One region of the Pseudarthrobacter sp. lyk4-40-TYG-27 genome, then DNA from elsewhere that is predicted to be linked to it. Evidence: riboswitches for the same ligand, from Rfam matches in the RefSeq annotation. Region 1 holds a riboswitch; the other holds the start of a gene.
What was found. Region 1 has a riboswitch for glycine ahead of cycA (D-serine/D-alanine/glycine transporter). Riboswitches for the same ligand answer to the same signal wherever they lie in the genome.
Positions count from the first base shown of each region.

Region 2: another riboswitch for glycine. It lies ahead of gcvP (aminomethyl-transferring glycine dehydrogenase); the one in region 1 lies ahead of cycA (D-serine/D-alanine/glycine transporter).

Region 1 is NZ_JARVSH010000003.1:1,833-12,875, reverse strand. It holds gene QRM96_RS04520 (MFS transporter) at 1-963, opposite strand, end outside; gene lipA (lipoyl synthase) at 1,032-2,045, opposite strand; gene glyA (serine hydroxymethyltransferase) at 2,119-3,441, opposite strand; gene gcvH (glycine cleavage system protein GcvH) at 3,438-3,821, opposite strand; gene gcvT (glycine cleavage system aminomethyltransferase GcvT) at 3,941-5,089, opposite strand; gene gcvP (aminomethyl-transferring glycine dehydrogenase) at 5,095-7,977, opposite strand; glycine riboswitch at 8,136-8,236, opposite strand; glycine riboswitch at 8,526-8,624, shown strand; glycine riboswitch at 8,625-8,720, shown strand; gene cycA (D-serine/D-alanine/glycine transporter) at 8,769-10,295, shown strand; gene QRM96_RS04485 (hypothetical protein) at 10,374-11,043, shown strand, end outside.
Region 2 is NZ_JARVSH010000002.1:23,746-34,788, forward strand. It holds gene araA (L-arabinose isomerase) at 1-428, shown strand, start outside; gene QRM96_RS03555 (LacI family DNA-binding transcriptional regulator) at 433-1,455, shown strand; gene QRM96_RS03560 (hypothetical protein) at 1,535-1,726, shown strand; gene QRM96_RS03565 (DUF4193 domain-containing protein) at 1,832-2,134, shown strand; gene QRM96_RS03570 (APC family permease) at 2,288-3,844, opposite strand; gene QRM96_RS03575 (Dps family protein) at 4,066-4,545, shown strand; gene QRM96_RS03580 (MFS transporter) at 4,621-6,180, opposite strand; gene QRM96_RS03585 (TetR/AcrR family transcriptional regulator) at 6,264-6,800, shown strand; glycine riboswitch at 6,910-7,006, shown strand; gene gcvP (aminomethyl-transferring glycine dehydrogenase) at 7,196-10,075, shown strand; gene gcvT (glycine cleavage system aminomethyltransferase GcvT) at 10,147-11,043, shown strand, end outside.

The sequences.
Region 1 (11,043 bases):
CATCACGCCGATCGCGGCCAGGGGGAGGCTGCCGGCACCCCAGGACACCATCATGACCGTGAGGTACCGCCGCGGCAGCCGGAAGGACGCGGTGAGCAGCGAGCCCAGGGCAGCGCCGACGCCCATGATGGCGAGCAGGAACCCGAACGCGCTGGAATCCCCGCCGAGCTGGTCGCGGACCACAAACGGGAGCAGCACCTCGATGGGGCCGATCAGGAACAGCACCGAGATGCAGGCCCACAGGAGTGTCCACAGGAGCCAAGGGGTGCGCACGGTGTAGCTGACGCCCTCACGCAAGTCCCGGATGAAGGATTGCCGACGGCGTTCCGCGCCTTCCGCCGCTTCCCCGCCTTCGCCGCGGGTGTCCGGGCGTTCCTGGGGGCGCAGGAAGTTCAGGATGACGAAAGCCGCGAAGTGGCAACCGGCAACCGCGGTTACTGCGTGCGACGGCGAGAGCGCTGCCACCAGGACGCCTGCCGCCGCGGGCCCGGCCGCCTGTTGCAAAACCGGCCGCATGGACCCTTCCATGCCGTTGGCCGCCAGCAGGTCCTCCGGTGGCAGGATGCGCGGCAGGATGGCCGAGTACGCCGGGAAGAAGAACGCCGCACCCACCCCCAGCACGAACGCGCCCACCGCCACGTGCCACAATTCCAGCCAACCGGCGATCGCCAGCCCGCTGATGGCGGCGATCACGGCAAGGTTGGCGCCTTCCACGGCGATGATGAGGCGGCGCTGGGGGACCCGGTCGGCCGCGATCCCGCCGGCCAGGACGAAGGCCACCAGGCCAACGCTGCCCGCCGCTGCCACCAGGGAGAGGTCCAATGGGCCGCCACCCAGGTGGATCACCTGGTAGACCATGGCCACGGCCCACATCCCGGACCCGAAAATCGAGATGGCCAGGGCCGCAATCAGCACACGGTACTCGCGATGGGCAAACGGCCGCAAAGCTTTGGGCGTGGGCATAGGCCAAGTCTAGGGGGGTTCCGGCCGGGACAACCACCCTGGCCGGGCCGGCCGAACCTCGTCCTGGATTACCCGGCCAGGAGGGTGCTGGCTTCCTGGCGGGTGGTGCCGGAGTCCTGGATGCCGTCGGCGATGTGGGCGAGTTCGGCGGGGATGTCGCGGCCTTTTTTGCGCATGGCGGTGGCCCAGAGGCGGCCGGCGCGGTAGGAGGAGCGGACCAGGGGGCCGGACATGACGCCGAGGAAGCCGATGTCCTGGGCCTCGTGCTGGAGGTCCACGAATTCCTGGGGTTTGACCCAGCGGTCCACGGGGAGGTGGCGTTCGGAGGGGCGGAGGTATTGGGTGATGGTGATCAGGTCGCAGCCGGCTTCGTGGAGGTCGCGGAGGGCTTCGGAGATTTCCTCGCGGGTTTCGCCCATGCCCAGGATGAGGTTGGATTTGGTGACCATGCCCAGGTTGCGGCCCTGGGTGATGACGTCCAGGGAGCGGTCGTAGCGGAACGCGGGCCGGATCCGTTTGAAGATCCGGGGCACGGTTTCGACGTTGTGGGCGAAGACTTCGGGGGCGGAGTCGCAGATCGCTTTGATGTGGTCGGGGTTGCCGGAGAAGTCGGGGATGAGCAGTTCCACGCCGGTGCCGGGGTTCAGTTCGTGGATCTTGCGGACGGTTTCGGCGTAGAGCCAGACGCCTTCGTCTTCGAGGTCGTCGCGGGCCACGCCGGTGACGGTGGCGTAGCGCAGTTGCATGGACTGGACGGAGCGGGCCACCTTGGTGGGTTCGAACATGTCCATAGGGGAGGGTTTGCCGGTGTCGATCTGGCAGAAGTCGCAGCGGCGGGTGCATTCGGACCCGCCGATCAGGAAGGTCGCTTCCTTGTCTTCCCAGCATTCGAAGATGTTCGGGCAGCCGGCCTCTTCACAGACGGTGTGCAGGCCTTCCTTTTTGACCAGGTTCTTCAGCCCGACGAACTCCGGGCCCATCTGGACCTTGGCCTTGATCCATTCCGGCTTCCGCTCCACCGGAACGGCAGCATTGCGCTGCTCGATCCGCAGCATCTTCCGGCCTTCAGGTGCCAATGTCATCGTTGTTCCTTTGTTTGCTCGAAGGGGGGCCGACAGGCTCAACGACCGTTCGCTGAGCCTGTCGGAACCAGGGTCAGGACAGGGGTGCGATGCCTGGGTAGAGCGGGTGGGCTTTGGCCAGGGCCTCGACGCGGTGACGGAGCCCGGAAAGGTCCGCGCCGGCGTCGGCCGTCAATGCCTCGGCGATGATGTCCGCAACCTCCCGGAAGGCGTCCTCGCCGAACCCGCGGGTGGCCAGCGCCGGGGTGCCGATGCGCAGGCCTGAGGTGACCATGGGCGGGCGCGGGTCGAAGGGCACGGCGTTGCGGTTGACGGTGATGTCGATCGCGGCGAGCCGGTCCTCGGCCTGCTGTCCGTCAAGTTCGCAGTTGCGCAGGTCGACGAGGACCAGGTGCACGTCGGTGCCGCCGGAGACCACACTGATGCCCTTTGCGGTGACGTCCGGCTGGACCAGGCGTTCTGCCAGCAGGCGCGCGCCGGCGAGCACACGTTCCTGGCGTTCGCGGAACTCTTCGGTGGCGGCGATCTTGAAGGCCACCGCCTTGCCGGCGATGACGTGTTCCAGCGGGCCGCCCTGCTGTCCCGGGAACACTGCCGAGTTGATCTTCTTGGCGATGTCGGCGTCGTTGCTCAGGATGATCCCGCCGCGCGGACCGGCGAGGGTCTTGTGCGTGGTGGAGGTGGTGACGTGCGCGTGCGGCACCGGGCTCGGGTGAAGGCCTGCTGCGACCAGCCCGGCGAAGTGCGCCATGTCCACCATCAGGTACGCGCCCACGGAATCGGCGATCCGGCGGAACTCGGCGAAATCCAGCTGGCGGGCGTAGGCGGACCAGCCGGCCACGATGAGCTGCGGCTTGTGCTCCCGGGCCAGGCGTTCCACCTCGGCCATGTCGATGGTGTGGGTGTCCTCCCGGACCTGGTACGGCACCACGTTGTAGAGCTTGCCGGAGAAGTTGATGCGCATGCCGTGCGTGAGGTGGCCGCCGTGCGCCAGGTTCAGGCCCATGATGGTATCGCCGGGCTTGATCAGGGCGTGCATCACGGAGGCGTTGGCTTGGGCTCCGGAGTGCGGCTGGACGTTGGCGTACTCCGCGCCGAACAGGGCCTTCACCCGGTCGATCGCCAGTTGCTCGATCACGTCGACGTGTTCGCAGCCGCCGTAGTAGCGCTTGCCCGGGTAGCCCTCAGCGTACTTGTTGGTCAGGACTGAGCCTTGGGCCTGCATGACGGCGGCGGCCGTGTGGTTCTCGGAGGCGATCATTTCCAGGCCGTCGCGCTGGCGGCCAAGCTCGTCGTCGATCCTGGCGGCAACCTCAGGGTCCAGGACGGACAGGTCGGCGTTCAGGCTGGGGGAGGCCACCTGCTCGAAGGCGCCCACTTCTGCCGGGGCGCTCACAGCTCGCCGCCGTTTGCTGCGGCGTATTCCTCGGCGGACATGAGCGGGCCTTCCTCGGTGACGGACACCTTGAAGAGCCAGCCTGCACCGTAGGGATCGCTGTTGATCAGGGCGGGGTCCGAGACCACGCCGTCGTTGATCTCGGTGACCTCGCCGGTGACCGGGGCGTAGAGGTCGGAGACGGACTTGGTGGATTCCACCTCGCCGCAGGTTTCGCCGGCCGTGACGATGGAGCCGACCTCCGGCAGGTCCACGTACACGATGTCGCCCAGGGCGTCGGCCGCCACGGCGGAAATCCCGATCCCCGCAGGCCCGGATCCGTCCACAGCAACCCATTCGTGCTCGGCGGAGTATTTCAGTTCAGCTACAACTTTTGCCATGTGTGTTTCCTTGGGTTCGTGTTGAGAAAGTGAGAAAGCGTTGGGTTGATTCCCGCAACAAGTGAGCGGGCGTTGGGTCCTGCGGGTGCGGCCCCCCGGGCCGAACCCAGCCCCGGAAGCTACTTCTGGCGCTTGTAAAACGGGAGGGGGACCACTTCGAAGCGCTCGGGCTTTCCGCGGAGGTCGATGTCAAGGACGGTGCCGACTTCAGCAAATTCGACCTCGACGTAGGCCATGGCGATGGGGTATCCGAGGGTGGGGGAGGGCTGGCCGGAGGTTACTTCGCCCACCAGGGTGCCGTCCTTAAGGACGGGGTAATGGGCGCGGCCGGCGCGGCGTCCGGCACCCTTGAGGCCCACCAGCTTCTGCCCGATGGTTGATCCGACTCCGGCGGCCTTGATGGCTGCCAGGGCGTCCTTGCCCACGAAGTCGCCTTCCTTGGCCAGCGACACCACGGGGCCCAGGCCTGCCGCGTAAGCGTTGACGTAGCGGGAGAGTTCGTTGCCGTAGAGCGGCATCCCGGCTTCGAGGCGTAGCGAGTCGCGGGCGGCGAGGCCGGCGGGCACCAGGCCGGAGCCTTCGCCGGCCTGGAGCAGTGCCTCCCACAGCGCGGGCGCGTCCAGGTTGGGAACGTAGATCTCGAACCCGTCCTCGCCGGTGTAGCCGGTCCGGGCCACGAGCAGGTCTTGGACCGTGCCGTTGACGGCGATGCCCACCTCCACGGCGGCGTAGTACTTGAGCCCGGTGAGTAGTGCGTGCTGTTCGGCCGGGACCAGCGTCAGGAGGATCGCTTCGGAATTCGGTCCCTGGACGGCGATCAGCGAGGTGTTGGCGGAGGCGTCCTCCACAGTGACGTCGAAGGCGGCGGAGCGTTCCAGGAGTTCCTTGGCCACCACTGCGGCGTTGCCCGCGTTGGGCACCACCAGGTACCTGTCAACGCCTTCTTCGGGGGATGGCCGGCGGTAGGTAATGAGGTCGTCGATGATGCCGCCGTCTTCGTTGCAGATCAGCGAGTACTTTGCCTTGCCGATGGCGACCGCGGAGATCTTGCCCACCAGGGCGTAGTCCAGGAACGCGGCGGCCTCGGGGCCGGTCACCCAGACTTCTCCCATGTGGGAGAGGTCGAACAGCCCGGCGGCCTTGCGGACGGCGTGGTGTTCCGCGAGTTCAGACTCGTACTTGAGCGGCATCTGCCAGCCGCCGAAGTCCGTGAATGAGGCCCCGGCCTTCTTGTGCTGCTCGAAAAGAGCGGTGTAGTTCTCGGTCATGGGAATCAGTCTTCCAATCCGGTGATTGAGCTTGTCGAAGTCTCGAACGCTTCGAGGGGCGGGCAGGAGCAGACCAGGTTCCGGTCGCCGGCGGCGCCGTCGATCCGGCCGACGGGCGGGAAATACTTGTCCTGGCGGAGCGAGGCTACGGGGAAGGCCGCCTGCTCCCGCGGGTAGGCGCGGTCCCAGTCAGAGCTGACGACGGCGGCCGCAGTGTGGGGTGCGTTGCGCACCGGGGATGCCTCCAGGGTGATGTCGCCGCTGGCCACCTGCTGGATCTCGCCATGAATGGTGATCATGGCCTCGATGAAGCGGTCGATCTCGGCCAGGTCCTCGGACTCGGTGGGCTCCACCATCAGCGTGCCCGCGACGGGGAAGGACAGGGTGGGGGCGTGGAAACCGAAGTCGATCAGCCGCTTGGCCACGTCCTCGGCCGTGACCCCGGTCTTCGCGGTGAGTTCGCGCAGGTCCAGGATGCACTCGTGCGCCACCAGCCCGCCTTCGCCGGTGTACAGGACCGGGAAGTACTCGTTCAGGCGGGACGCGACATAGTTGGCCGCCAGCAGCGCGGACTTGGTGGCCTCGGTCAGGCCCTGCCCGCCCATCAGCTTCACGTACGCCCACGAAATCGGCAGCACCCCGGCCGAACCGAACCGGGACGCCGAGATCGCCACACCGTGCCCGGGCTCGTGCGCGGCTTTGTTCGCATCGCCCGGCATGAACGGTGCCAGGTGCGCCTTGGCGGCAACGGGCCCGACGCCGGGTCCCCCGCCGCCGTGCGGGATGCAGAAGGTCTTGTGCAGGTTCAGGTGCGAGACGTCGCCGCCGAACCGGCCCGGCTGGGCGAGTCCTACCAGGGCGTTCAGGTTGGCCCCGTCGATGTAGACCTGGCCGCCGGCAGCATGCACGGCGTCACAGACTTCGCGGACGTCCCCGTCGAACACGCCGTGGGTGGAGGGGTAGGTGATCATGATGGCCGACAGGACGTCCCGGTTCGCCTCGATCTTGGCCGTCAGGTCCTCGTGGTCGATCGTGCCGTCAGCGGCGGTGGCAACCACCACCACCTTCATCCCGGCCAGGACGGCGGAGGCGGCGTTGGTGCCGTGCGCCGAGGCCGGGATCAGGCACACGGTGCGCTGCTGCTCGCCCCGGGAGTGGTGGTAGCCGCGGATCGCGAGCAACCCTGCGAGTTCGCCCTGGGAGCCCGCGTTGGGCTGGATGGACACCTGGTCATACCCGGTGATCGTGGCCAGGTCCGCTTCCAGGCCGGCGATGAGTTCGCGCCAGCCCTCGGTCTGGGAGTCCGGGGCGAACGGGTGGATCGAGGCGAACTCCGGCCAGGAAATGGCCTCCATCTCGGCCGTGGCGTTCAGCTTCATGGTGCACGAACCCAACGGAATCATCGTCCGGTCCAGCGCCAGGTCACGGTCCGAGAGCTTCCGAATGTAACGCAGCAACTGGGGTTCAGACCGGTGCGTATTGAACACCGGATGCTGCAGGTAGGCCGAGGTGCGCAAAATAGTGTCGGGCAGTTCGAATCCCTGGGCATCACCCACCGGACCGGCGCCAAAGGCGACGGCGACGGCGGAAAGTGTTGCCGCCGTCGTCGTCTCATCAACGGAGACGCCCACCGTGTCCGGATCGATGAAGCGCAGGTTGATGCCGCGGGCTTCAGCGGCGGTGACCACCTTGGCGGCCTTGCCCGGAACGCTGACGGTGAGGGTGTCGAAGAAGGAGTCCGTGACCAGTTCGCGGCCCAGTGACGTGAGTGCTGTTGCCAAGACCCTGGCCTTGTTGTGGACGGTCTCTGCGATCGCCTTCAGCCCGTCGGGGCCGTGGTACACCGCGTACATGGACGCAACGATGGCCAGCAGCGCCTGGGCGGTGCAGATGTTGGACGTGGCCTTCTCGCGGCGGATGTGCTGCTCGCGGGTCTGCAAAGCCAGGCGGTAAGCGGGAACGCCGGCGTCGTCCTTGGACACCCCAACCAGGCGGCCGGGCAGGGAACGTTCCAGGCCCTTGCGGACAGCCATGTAGGCGGCGTGCGGCCCCCCAAAGAACAACGGCACACCAAAGCGCTGGGCCGAGCCAACGGCAATGTCCGCGCCCTGCTCGCCCGGAGGTGTGATCAGTGTCAGGGCCAGCAGGTCCGCAGCCACGGTGACCAGCGCGCCCCGGTCCTTGGCAGCGGTGATGACGGCGGACTGGTCCCATACGCGGCCGGAGGCGCCGGGCTGCTGCAGCACGACGCCATTGATGGCACCCTCCGGCAGGCCCTTGGACAGGTCCGCGACCTCCACCTCGAAGCCCAGCGCCTCCGCACGGCCCCTGACAATAGCGATGGTCTGCGGAAGTACGTCGATGTCCAGGACAGTCTTGCCGTCCTTGGCTGCCGCGGACTTGTTGGCGCGGCGCATCAGGAGCACGGCCTCGGCCACGGCGGTGGCTTCATCCAGCAAGGAAGCGTTGGCTATCGGGAGCGCCGTCAGGTCCTGCACCATGGTCTGGAAGTTCAGCAGCGCCTCAAGCCGGCCCTGCGAGATTTCCGGCTGGTAGGGCGTGTAGGCGGTGTACCAGGCCGGGGATTCCAGGATGTTGCGGCGGATCACCGGCGGCGTCACGGTGTCGTAGTAACCCTGGCCGATCATCTGGACGGCAGTCTTGTTCTTGGCGGCAAGCTTCCGCAGTTCCGTGAGGACTTCAACCTCGCTGAGGGCGTCGGCCAGCTTGAGCGCAGTTTCCTGCCGGATGGACGCGGGGACGGCCACGTCAACCAGGCCGTCCACGCTGTCGTAGCCCACGGCCTTGAGCATGGTGTCGACGTCGGCCTGGCGGCGCGCGCCGATATGGCGGTCCACGAAGGATGTTGGAAGCGACTGAATCGTCATGAGGAACTCCAGGTCTGGCCGGCCAGGGTGGCACGGCGTGGGATGGGTTCCTCCCCGCTCTGTATTGGACCTGAGAGATTCCGCGTTGCCTGCTGGCGGCAGGGGACGCTTGCACCGTCGGTGAACCAGGCCGGAGCCTGGTTGCTTTCCAGAGTCGCCTCGCCGTGACGGTACATGGGCCTGAGAGATTCCTGGGGAGGATTTGCTCCTACGGCGCCTGCCCGGTGATTCGCCGGGAGGACTCTCCCGTCACAGCTCGAAAGGCTTATTCAAATGTGGGTGATTCGGCTCACAAGGTATCGGGACGAACCCGTCATTGGCAAATCGGCCAGGTTCGGTGAGGGGCTTGACTGGGCGCGTGATGCCTTCGTTCCCGCTTGTGTCGGAAGGGGTTTGACATTCGATCGTGACGGACACCACACTGAACCCGGGATTGGCGCCGCCGGTGGCTGGCTCAGCGTATCCGGAGCGGCCTACCAGTCGGCGCCTGTCCCGTGCATGCCCGGCGGCGGCCCAAAAAGCCGCCGACCTCCAACTGAATACGCCTTCGACCTGCGGCGGGAGAGTCCTGCCGGGTACACCCAGCAGGCGCCGTAGGAGCAAACCCTCCCCAGGAAACTCTCAGGCCCACGTACCGCCGCGGACAGGCAACTCTGGAAAGCAGCCGGGCATGACCTTGGCTCACCGACGGTGCAAGCGGCTTTGGCTGCGGAAACTCTCAGGTCCACAACAGAGCGGGGAGGAACCAAATCTTTGCGGCTCCAAAAGCCGCTTTATCGATGGAGTTCCTCATGGCGATTCATCCCCCCACGTCCAACAGCGAACCAGCCCGCGGCCAGGGTGCTGCCACGGCGGCCCGCAGCGGGCCTCCCCACCTGGAACGGCAACTCACCAACCGGCATATCCAGCTCATCGCCATTGGTGGCGCGATCGGCACAGGCCTGTTCATGGGTTCCGGCAAGACCATTTCCGCCGCCGGACCTTCCGTGATCTTCGTGTACATGATCATCGGCTTCATGCTTTTCTTCGTCATGCGGGCCATGGGCGAGTTGCTGCTGAGCAACCTGAACTACAAGTCCTTCAGTGATTTCGCCGCCGACCTCCTGGGTCCGTGGGCAGGCTTCTTCACCGGGTGGACGTACTGGTTCTGCTGGGTGATCACCGGAATCGCGGACGTCATCGCCATCGCCGGGTACTCAAAAGAACTTTGGCCGGCGCTGCCGCTTTGGATCCCGGGCCTGGCCACGGTGGGCATCCTGCTGCTGCTGAACCTCGCCACGGTCAAGGCGTTCGGCGAGACAGAGTTCTGGTTCGCCCTCATCAAGATCGTCGCCATCGCGGCCCTGATCATCGTGGGACTTTTCATGATCTTCACCGGTTTCCAGAGCGACGCAGGCACGGCTAGCTTCACCAACCTGTGGAGCCATGGCGGGTTCTTCCCCAATGAGTTCATGGGCTTTGTGGCCGGATTCCAGATTGCAGTATTCGCCTTCGTGGGCATCGAACTGGTGGGCACCACCGCCGCCGAGGCCAAGAATCCCGAGCGCACGCTGCCCAGGGCCATCAACGCCATCCCCGTCCGCGTGCTGCTCTTCTATGTCGGCGCGCTGGTCATCCTCATGGCAGTCACCCCGTGGACCCAGTTCGCCGCCGGCCACAGCCCCTTCATCGGGATGTTCTCCCTGGCCGGCCTCGGCGCCGCGGCCACGGTGGTCAACCTGGTGGTCCTCACTTCGGCGATGTCCTCTGCGAACTCCGGCATCTACTCCACGTCCCGCATGGTCTTCGGCCTGGCCCAGGAAGGCGACGCCCCCGGTGTCTTCAGCCGGCTCTCCACGAGGAAGGTGCCCAGCAACGCGCTGTTCCTGTCCTGCGTCCTGCTGCTGTCCGGCGTCGTACTCATGTATGCGGGCCAGGATGTTGGCATGGCCTTTGAAATGGTGACCACCGTGTCCGCCGTCTGCTTCGTCTTTGTCTGGTCGATCATCCTCGCGAGCTACATCTCTTTCCGGCGTCGCCGCCCGCACCTGCACGCGGCCTCGAAGTTCAAGATGCCCGGTGGCATCCCCGCCGTGTGGGTGGTGTACGCGTTCTTCGCCTTCGTTCTCTGGGCCCTGACCACCCAGCCCGACACGCTCGCTGCCCTGCTGGTGACTCCCGTCTGGTTCGTCATCCTCGGCGTGGCGTGGGCCATTCTCCGGCGCCGTCCCGCGCACCTGGCCCGCTTCGAGGTCTTCCGGGCCGAGCTTCGGGCCGACGAGGCCGCCGGTCGCCGCGGCGAACGCGCGGACGCAGAAGAGCCGGCCCAAAAAGTGTAAGCATGCTTAGTGTTTATCCACTTAGGATGGGATGACACGGCAGCCACGCGCTGCAGGTCGATTTGAATGAAGGTGACCATGGCCCGGCGCAGCAACCCCGCACTCCGTATCGCACAGGAAACCGCCCATAACGCGATGTTTGACGCCCAGGGCAAGCCCAAGCCCGGCGTTCACAACATTATCCTGAAGGCCGTGCAGATCCAGCGGCCTTTGGTGGTGGGCTACATCCGGAGGCTCCAGAAGAAGCATCCGCGGGCAACAGCCGCGCAGTTGGCAGACATCGCGGAACGCGACTACCTCCGGGCTGTCGCCGGAGGAGGCGCCCTGGTGGGTGCCACCGCCGTCGTCCCCGGCGTTGGAACCGTGGCGTCGCTGGGACTTTCCGCGGCCGCCACAGTTGGCTTCCTGGAAGCCACGGCCCTTTACGCAACGTCGCTGGCTGAACTGCACGGCATCAGGCTGACCAACCCGGAGAAAGCCGGCACCATGGTCATGGCCATCATGCTCGGCGAAGAGGGCACTGCGCTGCTGGGGACCCTCAGCGGCCAGGCAGCCGGCAACAGCGCAGGCAATGCCTGGGGGAGCGTGCTGTCCAAGTCGATGGTGGTGCCGGGATTCGGGAGCGTCCGTAAGCGGATCCAGTCGGCCTTCCTGAAGAACCTCCTGAAGCGGCAGGGCACTGCGTTATTTGGCCGCGCCCTGCCCTTCGGGATAGGGGCTGTTGTGGGTGGAGCCGGTAACCTCATGA
Region 2 (11,043 bases), on a different contig from region 1:
CGTCGAAGCCGCGCCTGGAAATCCACCCGCTGGGCATCGGCGGCAAAGAGGACCCGGTCCGGCTGGTGTTCGACGCCGATGCCTCCCCGGGCGTCGTCGTCGCCCTGTCCGACATGCGGGACCGCTTCCGCCTGGTGGCCAACGCCGTCGACGTGGTTCCCCTGGACCAGCCGCTGCCCAACCTCCCCGTGGCCCGCGCGCTCTGGCAGCCGAAGCCGGACTTCGCCACGTCCGCCGCCGCCTGGCTCACCGCCGGCGCCGCCCACCACACCGTGCTCTCCACCCAGGTGGGCATGGAGGTGTTCGAGGACTTCGCCGAGATCGCCAAGACCGAACTCCTGACCATCGACGAGGGCACCACCATCCGCCAGTTCAAGAAGGACCTGAACTGGAACGCCGCCTACTACAAACTCGCCGGCGGGATCTGATTCCGTGGCGCAGCCCGGCTACCGGCCCCGGCGGCGGCTGCCAAGGCTTGAGGACGTGGCGGGGCTGGCCGGGGTCTCGCACCAAACCGTCTCGCGGGTGGTCAACAAGCACCCCAACGTCAGCAAGGAGACCCGGCACAAGGTGGAAGCGGCGATTGCCGAACTCGGCTACCGCCGCAATACAGCAGCACGCAGCCTGGTCACCCGGCGCTCGCAGACCATCGGCGTCCTGGGCAGCGAGTTGTCGCAGTACGGCCCGGCCAACACCTTGCTGGGAGTTGAACGGGCCGCCCGGGACGCGGGATATTTTGTCAGCGTCGCTGCGCTGCGGGAAGTCGCCAGGGACACCATCCTGGACGCGGTCAGGCACTTCCTGGACCAAGCGGTGGACGGGATCGTCGTGATTGTTCCGCACCTGGCCACGTTGGCGGCCTTGGCGGAACTCGCTATCGGAGTGCCGGTAGTGGCCGTGGGGTCCGACGGGAATGACGCCGTTGGCGGTGTCCGGGTGGACCAGCGCAAGGGAGCCGAACTGGCCGTCCGGCACCTCATAGCGCAGGGCCACCGCCGGATCGGGCATGTCGCCGGGCCGCAGGACTGGATTGACGCCGTGGCGCGGTCCGACGGCTGGCGTTCCGCCCTGGAAGCCGCCGGGCTCGAGGCGGATCTCCTGGTCGAGGGAGACTGGAGTGCGGGCAGCGGCTACGCCATTGGCCGTCGGCTGGCTGCTGACCGGCGCGCCACGGCCCTCTTCGTGGGCAACGACCAGATGGCATTGGGGATCCTGCGCGCCCTGAACGAAGCAGGCTTGGAGGTGCCGACGGACGTTTCCCTGGTGGGCTTCGACGACCAGCCCGAATCGGCATACTTCAGCCCTCCGCTGACCGTGGTCCGGCAGGACTTCGAAGAACTGGGCCGGCGCTGCATGGACATGATGCTCGGGGTACTCGGCGGTGCGGAAGGGCCCAGGACGCTGGTGGTGGAACCTGAGCTCATCCTGCGCAGCAGCACGGCCCCGCCCTGCTGAAGCAGCAGGAAGGCTGGAATTAATCCGGGGGAGACCGCCGCGAAACGTGGCCACAACAATTGCTGCGTAGGTTTCAGGCATGACGGCTACCTTGCTCACCCGGCTCCGCGACTGGGCCATTGCTACCTTTACCTGCGAATCAGAGTCCGAGGCCGCCGGCGCCATGGCCGATGCCACCCGGTGGGGGTGGCTTCCCGCCTTGAGTGGAGTCTCCGTCGGCGCCGACCATGCCCGCTCCGAACACCTGGGAAGGGTGTCCGGCGGCAACTGAATGTCTGCTTGGCCACACTATTGCGCCGGGGCCCGGATGATGCCCTAAACTGCTTCACTGAGGTGCCTGAAATGGCGCTGTGCAGCAACGAAAGTGAACATGCTAATGGCTACCGATTACGATGCTCCACGCAAGCAGGAAGAGGAGTCTCCCGCTGACTCCCTGGAGGCCCTCCAGGCGTCCCGGAGCGGCAACGCGCAGACCGCAGTCATCGATGTCGACGAGAATGACACCGCTGAAGGCATCGACCTCCCCGGCGCCGATCTGTCCAACGAGGAACTCACCGTCATTGTGGTTCCCGAGCAGTCCGACGAGTTCACCTGCTCGTCCTGCTTCCTGGTCCGCCACCGGTCACAGGTGGCCCGCGAAAAGGACGGCCTGAAGTACTGCCGCGACTGCGAAGGCTGAGCCCCACCCCTTCTTCCCGGCGCCGGTTGCCCCTCCGGGGCGGCCGGCGCTGCTGTGTCTCCGGCCGCCGTCGTTACCAAAATACCCCTCCGTGACAACGGAAAGGTGCCGTGCCCGGTTGGGGGCACGGCACCTTTTCGTGAACGCTTCGCCCTATTCCGGGACTACCAGGGCGGGCGTATCCTTCTTGAGCGTTTCGCCGCGGAAGAAGCCCGGGTGCGTGCGGGACATGACCAGCATGACGACGGCGCCCAGGGCCAGGATGCCTACGCCCAGGATGAACACAAGGCCCACGCCGAAGACCTCGGAACCGCTGCCGAACTCGGGCGCCAGGCTGTCCACGGCGGTCTGGACGAAGACCACGAACAACCCCACGCCGCCCACCACCGGGCAGACCAGCCTGAACACGAAGTGGCGCACGCTGTTGAACAGGCTGTGCCGGAAATACCAGGTGCAGGCCAGTGCGGTGAGGCCGTAGTAGAAGCAAATCATCAGGCCCAGCGCCAGGATGGTGTCGTTCAGGACGTTGTCGCTGACCACATGCATCACCGCGTAGAACCCGGCGGAGACGACGCCGGCAGCAATGGTGGCGAAGCCCGGCGTTGCGAACTTCCGGCTGATCCGGCTGAAGGGTTCCGGCAGGGCGCCGTAGTGGGCCATCGCCAGCAGGCTGCGGGACGGTGACATGAACGTGGACTGCAGGGAAGCGGCCGAGCTGGAGAGCACCGCCAGGGACATCAGGATGGCGAACGGGCCCATGATGGGAGAGGCCAGCGCCGTGAAGATGTTCTCGTGGTTCTCGGCGTTGTTCAAGCCGTTGCCGGTATCTCCCACGCCGGCGAACATCATGGTGGCGATGCTGACCAGGAGGTAGATGGCCAGGACGATGACCGCGGTGAGGGTGCCTGCCACGCCGGCGGTCTTTTTGCCGTTGGCGGTTTCCTCATTGACCGTCAGGCAGACGTCCCAGCCCCAGTACACGAAGATCGACAGGGAGATGCCGGCGGCAACCTGGCCGAAGGTCTCGATTTTGGTGACGTCGAACCAGTCCCAGCTGAACGGGATGGCGGTCTCCGAGGTGGACCAGTTGGCGAATGCCATGGCGACGAAGAGGCCCAGCACCAGCAGCTGGAATCCCACCAGGCTGTACTGCACCATTTTGGTGGTGTGCATGCCGCGGTAGCTGACCCAGACGGCCAGTGCCACGAACACGAAGCACGTGATGACGTTGAGCGCCTTGTTGTCCGCCAGGTCTGCCAGCTCGGCGGAGCCTGTGACCTGGGACAGGAAGAGATAGAAGAAGTCGACGGCGACGCCGGCCAGGTTGGACAGCACGATGATGTTGGCGGCCAGCAGGCCCCAGCCACCCATCCAGCCGATCCAGGGGCCGAACGCTTTGGTGACCCAGGTAAAGGTGGTGCCGCTGTCCGGGGAATCGGCGTTGAGTTCCCGGTAGGCGAGCGAGACCAGGATCATGGGGATGAAACCGATCAGGAAGATGACTGGCAGTTGGAGCCCGGCTTCGTTGACGGTGGGTCCAAGTGCGCTGGTAAGCGTGTAGGCGGGGGCAATGGTTGAGATGCCCAGGACGACGACGGCCAGCAGGCCGAGCTGCCCGCCCTTGAGTCCCTTGGCGCTGACGCCGCCCGTGGACGGTGCGTGGGCGTGGGGGCCGGATTTGGAGGTACTGGTGCGGATTGTCTCTGTCATGGCACCACTTTCTGAAAGGCTGTGAGACGGAGGTCACTATATGAATGGCGTTCATTTAGTATGAGGGTGCCGGCCCTGTGATGCAAGACGCAATATGAACCACGTTCGTTTATGACTGATTTCCACAATTAGTAAGCTCACTGAGAAATTTCCGGATTGCCGGCCGCGGGGCAGCCCACGGCTGGTAGCGTCAGCCATATTGGACCACTTGAGGAGGATGCATGAAAGCTTCACCGACACTGACCAACAACCTGCAGGCAGTCCTGGCCGACCTGATCGAACTCCACATCCAGGGCAAGCAGGCGCACTGGAACATCGTGGGCACCAACTTCCGCGACCTGCACCTGCAGCTCGATGAGATTGTTGACGCTGCCCGCCAGTTCGCCGACGATACTGCCGAGCGGATGCGCGCCCTGCACGCCCTCCCGGACGGCCGCAGCTCCACCGTTGCCGAAACCACCAGCCTGGCCCAGTTCCCTGACGGGCTGATCAGCACTGCGGACGCCATTGAGCGGATCGTTGCCGCCGTGGAAGCCGCCGTTGGCACCATGCGCAAGGTCCACGACGAGGTGGATGAGGAAGATCCCACCTCCGCGGACCTTTTGCACGAGTTCATCGCCCGGCTCGAGCAGTTTGCCTGGATGGTGCAGGCTGAAAACATGAAGCCAACCGCCAAGGTGACCACTGCCGACTCCAAGTAGGCCGAGCGTCCCGCACGTGGGCGCCCGGTACCGGAACTCATCCGGCACCGGGCGCCCTTTGCGGTCCCCGTGCGGTCAGGTGGCCTTGGGTACCTTCCGCAGCACGACGGCGGCGAGGACTGCCGCCGTCGCCATCAGTACCAGCCCAATTGCCGCCGTGATGTGCACGCCGGAATCGAACGCCGCCGCCGCAGCGTCGCGGACCGCGTCCGCCAGCGGGCCGGGCAGGGCGGCGGCCGCCTCCATGGCGCCGGCCAGCGTTTCCCCGGCGTTGTGCAGCGAGGCGCCCGGGAGCATGCCATCCAATCCGGCCGGGAGGCGCAGGTTGTGCTGGTAGGAGGCCGTCAGGATGGAGCCAAGGACGGCCGTCCCCAGCAGTGAGCCCACCTCGTAGCCGGTTTCGGAGATCGCCGCGGCGGCCCCTGACTTTTCCGGCGGCGCGGAGCCGAGGATGAGGTCATTCGAAATGGTTTCCGCCGTGCCCACGCCCAGCGCCAGGACCAGGAGCGCTGCCAGCAGCAGCGCGGGTCCGCCGTCGTGGTTTCCAAACGCCACCAGGGTGTATCCCGTGGCGCTGAACGCCAGCCCCGCCGCCACCACGTAGCCAGGGCGGACCTTGCGAACCAGCGGCACCACCACCAAGCCGGCCACCACCGTGGCTGCCAGCGCCGGAATCATCGCCACGCCCGCGGCTGACGGGCTCAGGCCCTCAAGGAGCTGGAGGTGCTGGGCAAGGAACAGGATGAAGCCGTTGAAGGAAAACAGGGCCAGGATGTTGGCGCTGATGGCCATGCTGAACACCCGGTTCCGGAACAACGACATATCCAGCAGGGGGTGTTCCAAGCGGTGCTGGCGCCGCACGAACACCACGCCCATCGCCACGCCGAACGCCATGCTGCCAAGGCCCGCCAGGCCCGGACCTTCGGTGGCAACATCCTTGATGCCGTAGACCATGGGGACCATCACCAGCATGGACAACAGGATGCTCGGGACGTCCACTCTTCCCGGCGACGGGTCCTTGGATTCCGGGATCAAAGTGCGGCCCAGTGCCAGCAGGGGAACCATCAGGGGCACCGCCACCAGGAACACGGCGCCCCACCAGAAATGCTCCACCAGCCAGCCGCCGAAGATCGGCCCCAAGGCTGCGCCGCCGGAGAATCCGGCAGCCCAGATGGCGACGGCCATCCGCCGGCGGTTGGGCTCCGGGAAGATGTTGCGGATCAGCGACAAGGTGGAGGGCATCAGCATCGCCCCGAAGAACCCCAGTGCGGCCCGTCCGGCGATCAGCCACTCCGCGGAGGGCGCAAAAGCCGTTGCGGCGGACAATCCGGCAAAGCCCGTGCTGCCGATAATGAGCAACCGGCGCCGCCCAATCCTGTCGCCAAGGCTTCCCATCGATACCAGGAGACCGGCCAATACCAGTGGATAAGCGTCAATAATCCACAACACGTGCACACCGGAGGGTTCCAGGGCGCGGGTGATGGCGGGCAGGGCGAATGTCAGGGCGGTATTGTCCACGGCGACGAGCAGCACCGGGAACATCAGCAGCCCCAGTGCGAGCCAGTCGGGCCGCGGGGGCCGCCCGGCCGCTCCGCCGCTGCGTGCAGGCGCCGAGGTCGAAGGGGAAGTCGTCATAAAATAAATATACCGTCCAGACGGTACAGTTTAAAACCTTGCCGTTTCCCTTTTCGACGCCGGCGGAGGGCATGATGGGAAGCATGCCCCGAAAGCCTGTAGCCCGTGATGCGGTCCTTGACGCCTTCGAAACCCTCTTGATCGACGTGGGGGAGCGGGCGGCCACGCTCGACGCGGTGGCCAAAAAGGCAGGCGTGTCCAAGGGGGGACTGCTGTACCACTTCCCCAACAAGGAAGCGCTCATCGAAGTGCTGCTGGACCGCCTGGACGGGCTGGCCAAAGAGGACGCCGACGCCATGGCCGCGGCCGCCGAGGGGGCGGCGGCCTACTTCATCCGCTCCTCCGTCTGGGCGGACACTCCGCTGGACCGGGCCATCGTTGCCGCCACCAGGCTGGCGGAAGTGGCGCACCAGGAAACGCGGCGCCGTTTCGCGGCCATCCAGCAGCGGTGGCTGGACGAGATCGCGGCCGACGTGGGGCCGGGGCTGGCCAAAGCGGTCTTGTATATGGGGGACGGGCTGTATTTCAACGCCATGTTGTCCGTGGGCCCGGCGCCGCAAGGGGGAGCGGCGGCTGACGTGGAGGAACTCCTGGCGGCCCTTGAGCGGCTTCGCAGGTAGCCTCCGCCATTTGCCGGGAAGGGTTGCGGCATAGGACAATGGAATGTTGTGAGGGCTGTCACCGGCCCGCATGATCCAGCACATGGCTGGTTTACAAGTGAATAGCCTTTGATCTGCGGCGGGAGAGTTCTGCCGGTGTACAGGCAGGCGCCGTAGGAGCAAATCCTCCCCAGGAATCTCGCAGGCCCCCGTACCGCCGCGGCGAGGCGCCTCTGGAAAGCAGCAGGCGGTTCCCATGACCCCCAATCGGGGATTCGGAGCCGGTGTGCTCACCGACGGTGCAAGCGGGTCCTGCCAGGCAGGCACCGCGGAAACTCTCAGGTCCAATACAGAGCGGGGAGGAACCCGAATCGCTGTGGCGTACCCTGCGCCGCCTGAGTAAATGGAGTTCCTTCGTGCCGGTTAGCCCAGCCTCCACCACTTTCGTCGACCGCCATATCGGTGCGCGCCGCCAGGCCGACGTCGATACCATGCTCAAAGCCGTTGGCTACGACACTGTCGACTCACTGGTTGACACCGCCGTCCCCAAGGTCATCCGTCAGGAATCTGCCCTTCGCCTGCAGGACGCCCTCAGCGAGGTTGAAGTCCTCACGGAACTGCGGAAGCTTGCCGCCAAGAACAAGACGGCAGTCCAGATGATCGGCCAAGGCTACTACGACACCGTGACGCCGCCGGTGATCCGCCGCAACATCCTGGAATCCCCGGCCTGGTACACCGCCTACACCCCGTACCAGCCGGAAATCTCGCAGGGCCGGCTCGAGGCACTGCTGAACTTCCAGACCATGGTGCAGGACCTGGTGGGACTGCCCATCGCCAACGCCTCGCTGCTGGATGAAGCCACCGCCGTGGCCGAGGCCGTGCTCCTGATGCGCCGCGCCAACAAGTCCGCGGCAGCGAAGGACGGCAAGACGGTCCTGGACATCGACGTTCTTCCGCAGACCATCGCCATCGTGCAGGGTCGCGCCGAGGCGCTGGGCTTCGAGGTGGAGGTCGCGGACCTGTCCAAGGGCCTGCCGGAGGGTGCCATCAATGGCGTCGTGCTGCAGCAGCCCGGCGCCTCCGGCCGGGTGTGGGACCAGTCCGCCGTCATTACCGCTGCCAAGGACCGCGGCGCGCTGGTTACGGTGGCTGCGGACCTGCTGGCCCTGACACTGATCACACCTCCGGGCGAGCAGGGCGCGGACATTGCCGTTGGCTCGGCCCAGCGCTTTGGTGTGCCGTTGTTCTTTGGGGGGCCGCACGCCGCCTACATGGCTGTCCGCAAGGGCCTGGAACGTTCCCTGCCCGGCCGCCTGGTTGGGGTGTCCAAGGACGACGCCGGCGTTCCCGCTTACCGCCTGGCTTTGCAGACCCGCGAGCAGCACATCCGCCGCGAGAAGGCCACGTCCAACATCTGCACCGCCCAGGCGCTGCTGGCCATCGTTGCGTCCATGTACGCGGTGTACCACGGCCCGGACGGGCTGAAGGCGATCGCGGAAACGACGCATGGCCACGCCCGTACCCTCGCCGCGGCGCTCAAGGCCGCCGGCCTGGATGTCCTGCACACTTCCTTCTTCGACACCCTGACGGTCCGTGTTGCCGGCCGTGCGTCAGCAGTGATTTCCGACGCCGAGGCCCGCGGCATCAACCTGCGGCCCATCGACGCCGACACCGTAGGCATCTCCCTCGACGAAACCACGACGCCGGCCATCGTCGCGCAGGTCGCCGACGTCTTCGGCGCCCCGGTTGCCGAGGGACACAGCGAGGGCCAGGGCTTTGGGCTGGAGGCCGGCGTCGAGCGTTCTTCCGACTACCTGCAGCATCCGGTGTTCAATACGCACCGGTCTGAAACCCAGTTGCTGCGTTACATTCGGAAGCTCTCGGACCGTGACCTGGCGCTGGACCGGACGATGATTCCGTTGGGTTCGTGCACCATGAAGCTGAACGCGACGGCTGAGATGGAGGCCATTTCCTGGCCGGAGTTCGCCTCGATCCACCCGTTCGCCCCGGACTCCCAGACCGAGGGCTGGCGCGAACTCATCGCCGGCCTGGAAGCGGACCTGGCCACGATCACCGGGTATGACCAGGTGTCCATCCAGCCCAACGCGGGCTCGCAGGGCGAGCTCGCAGGGTTGCTCGCGATCCGCGGCTACCACCACTCCCGGGGCGAGCAGCAGCGCACCGTGTGCCTGATCCCGGCCTCGGCGCACGGCACCAACGCCGCCTCCGCCGTCCTGGCCGGGATGAAGGTGGTGGTGGTGGCCACCGCCGCTGACGGGACGATCGACCACGAGGACCTGACGGCCAAGATCGAGGCGAACCGGGATGTCCTGTCGGCCATCATGATCACCTACCCCTCCACCCACGGCGTGTTCGACGGGGACGTCCGCGAAGTCTGTGACGCCGTCCACGCCGCCGGCGGCCAGGTCTACATCGACGGGGCCAACCTGAACGCCCTGGTGGGGCTGGCCCAGCCGGGCCGGTTCGGCGGGGACGTCTCGCACCTGAACCTGCATAAGACCTTCTGCATCCCGCACGGCGGCGGGGGACCCGGCGTCGGGCCCGTTGCCGCGAAGGCGCACCTGGCACCGTTCATGCCGGGCGATGCGAACAAGGCCGCCCATGAAGAGGGCCACGGGGTGGCGATCTCCGCGTCCCGGTTCGGTTCGGCCGGTGTGCTGCCGATCTCGTGGGCGTACGTGAAGCTGATGGGCGGTGAGGGCCTGACCGAGGCCACCAAGTCCGCGCTGCTGGCGGCCAACTACGTCGCGTCCCGCCTGAACGAGTACTTCCCGGTCCTCTACACCGGTGAAGGCGGGCTGGTGGCGCACGAGTGCATCCTGGACCTGCGCGAACTCACGGCGAAGACGGGAGTCACGGCCGAGGACGTGGCCAAGCGGCTGATCGACTTCGGTTTCCACGCCCCCACCCTTTCGTTCCCTGTCGCGGGCACGCTGATGGTGGAGCCCACCGAGTCCGAGGACCTGGCCGAGATCGACCGCTTCATCGAGGCCATGATCACCATCCGCAAGGAAAATGACCAGGTGGCCAACGGCGACTTCGCCGTCACCGACTCACCGCTGCGGCACGCACCCCACACGGCCGCCGCCGTCGTCTCCTCTGACTGGGACCGCGCCTACCCACGGGAGCAGGCAGCGTTCCCGGCCCACCACAAGCAGGACAAGTACTTCCCGCCCGTCGGCCGGATCGACGGCGCCGCCGGCGACCGCAACCTCATCTGCTCTTGCCCGCCCCTCGAAGCGTTCGAGGACAGCACAGCCGAGTTCGAGAAGTAGACCGCTCCGGTGGTTGAGCCGGCCGGCACCCGGTTTCGACCAGCTCAACCATCGCTCCCAAAGGACTTTCAATGACTGAGAAGTACACCGCGCTCTACGACGAGCATAAAAAGCTCGGCGCCTCCTTTACGGACTTTGGCGGCTGGCAGATGCCGCTGAAGTACAGCTCCGAACTGGCCGAACACCACGCGGTCCGCAAGGCCGCCGGGCTGTTCGACCTCTCCCACATGGGAGAAGTCTGGGTGACCGGCCCCGAGGCCGCCGCGTTCCTGGACTACGCCCTGGTGGGCAAGATCTCCGCCATGGCCGTGGGCAAGGCAAAGTACTCGCTGATCTGCAACGAAGACGGCGGCATCATCGACGACCTCATTACCTACCGCCGGCCGGCAGCGCCGGACGGCACCGACGTCTTCCTGGTGGTCCCCAACGCAGGAAACGCAGACACCGTCGCGGCAGCATTGCAGGAACGTGCCGCCCGGTTCGACGTGAAGGTGGAGGACGCCTCAGCCCGCACGTCACTGATCGCCGTCCAAGGCCCGGCAGCAGAATCGATCCTGCTGCGGCTGGTTCCGGCAGCCCGGCATTCCCTGGTGACAGGGCTGAAGTACTACGCCGCCGTCGAGGTCCCCTTCCTGGTGGGCGGTGCGGGCCTGGACCTGCTGCTGGCCCGGACCGGGTACACCGGCGAGGACGGCTTCGAGATCTTCGTGGACAACGGGGACGCCCCGGGCCTCTGGCAGGCGCTGATCGCCATTGCCGACGAGGGCCAGCTCACCCCCGCAGGGCTCGCTTCCCGCGACTCCCTCCGCCTCGAAGCAGGAATGCCGCTCTACGGCAACGAACTCTCGCTGGACGGCGACCCGTTCGCCGCCGGCCTGGGCGCCGTCGTCGCGCTGTCCAAAGAAGGCGACTTTGTCGGGAAGGCCGCGCTGGCAGCCAAGAAGGAAGCCGGTGCAGGCAGCACCTCC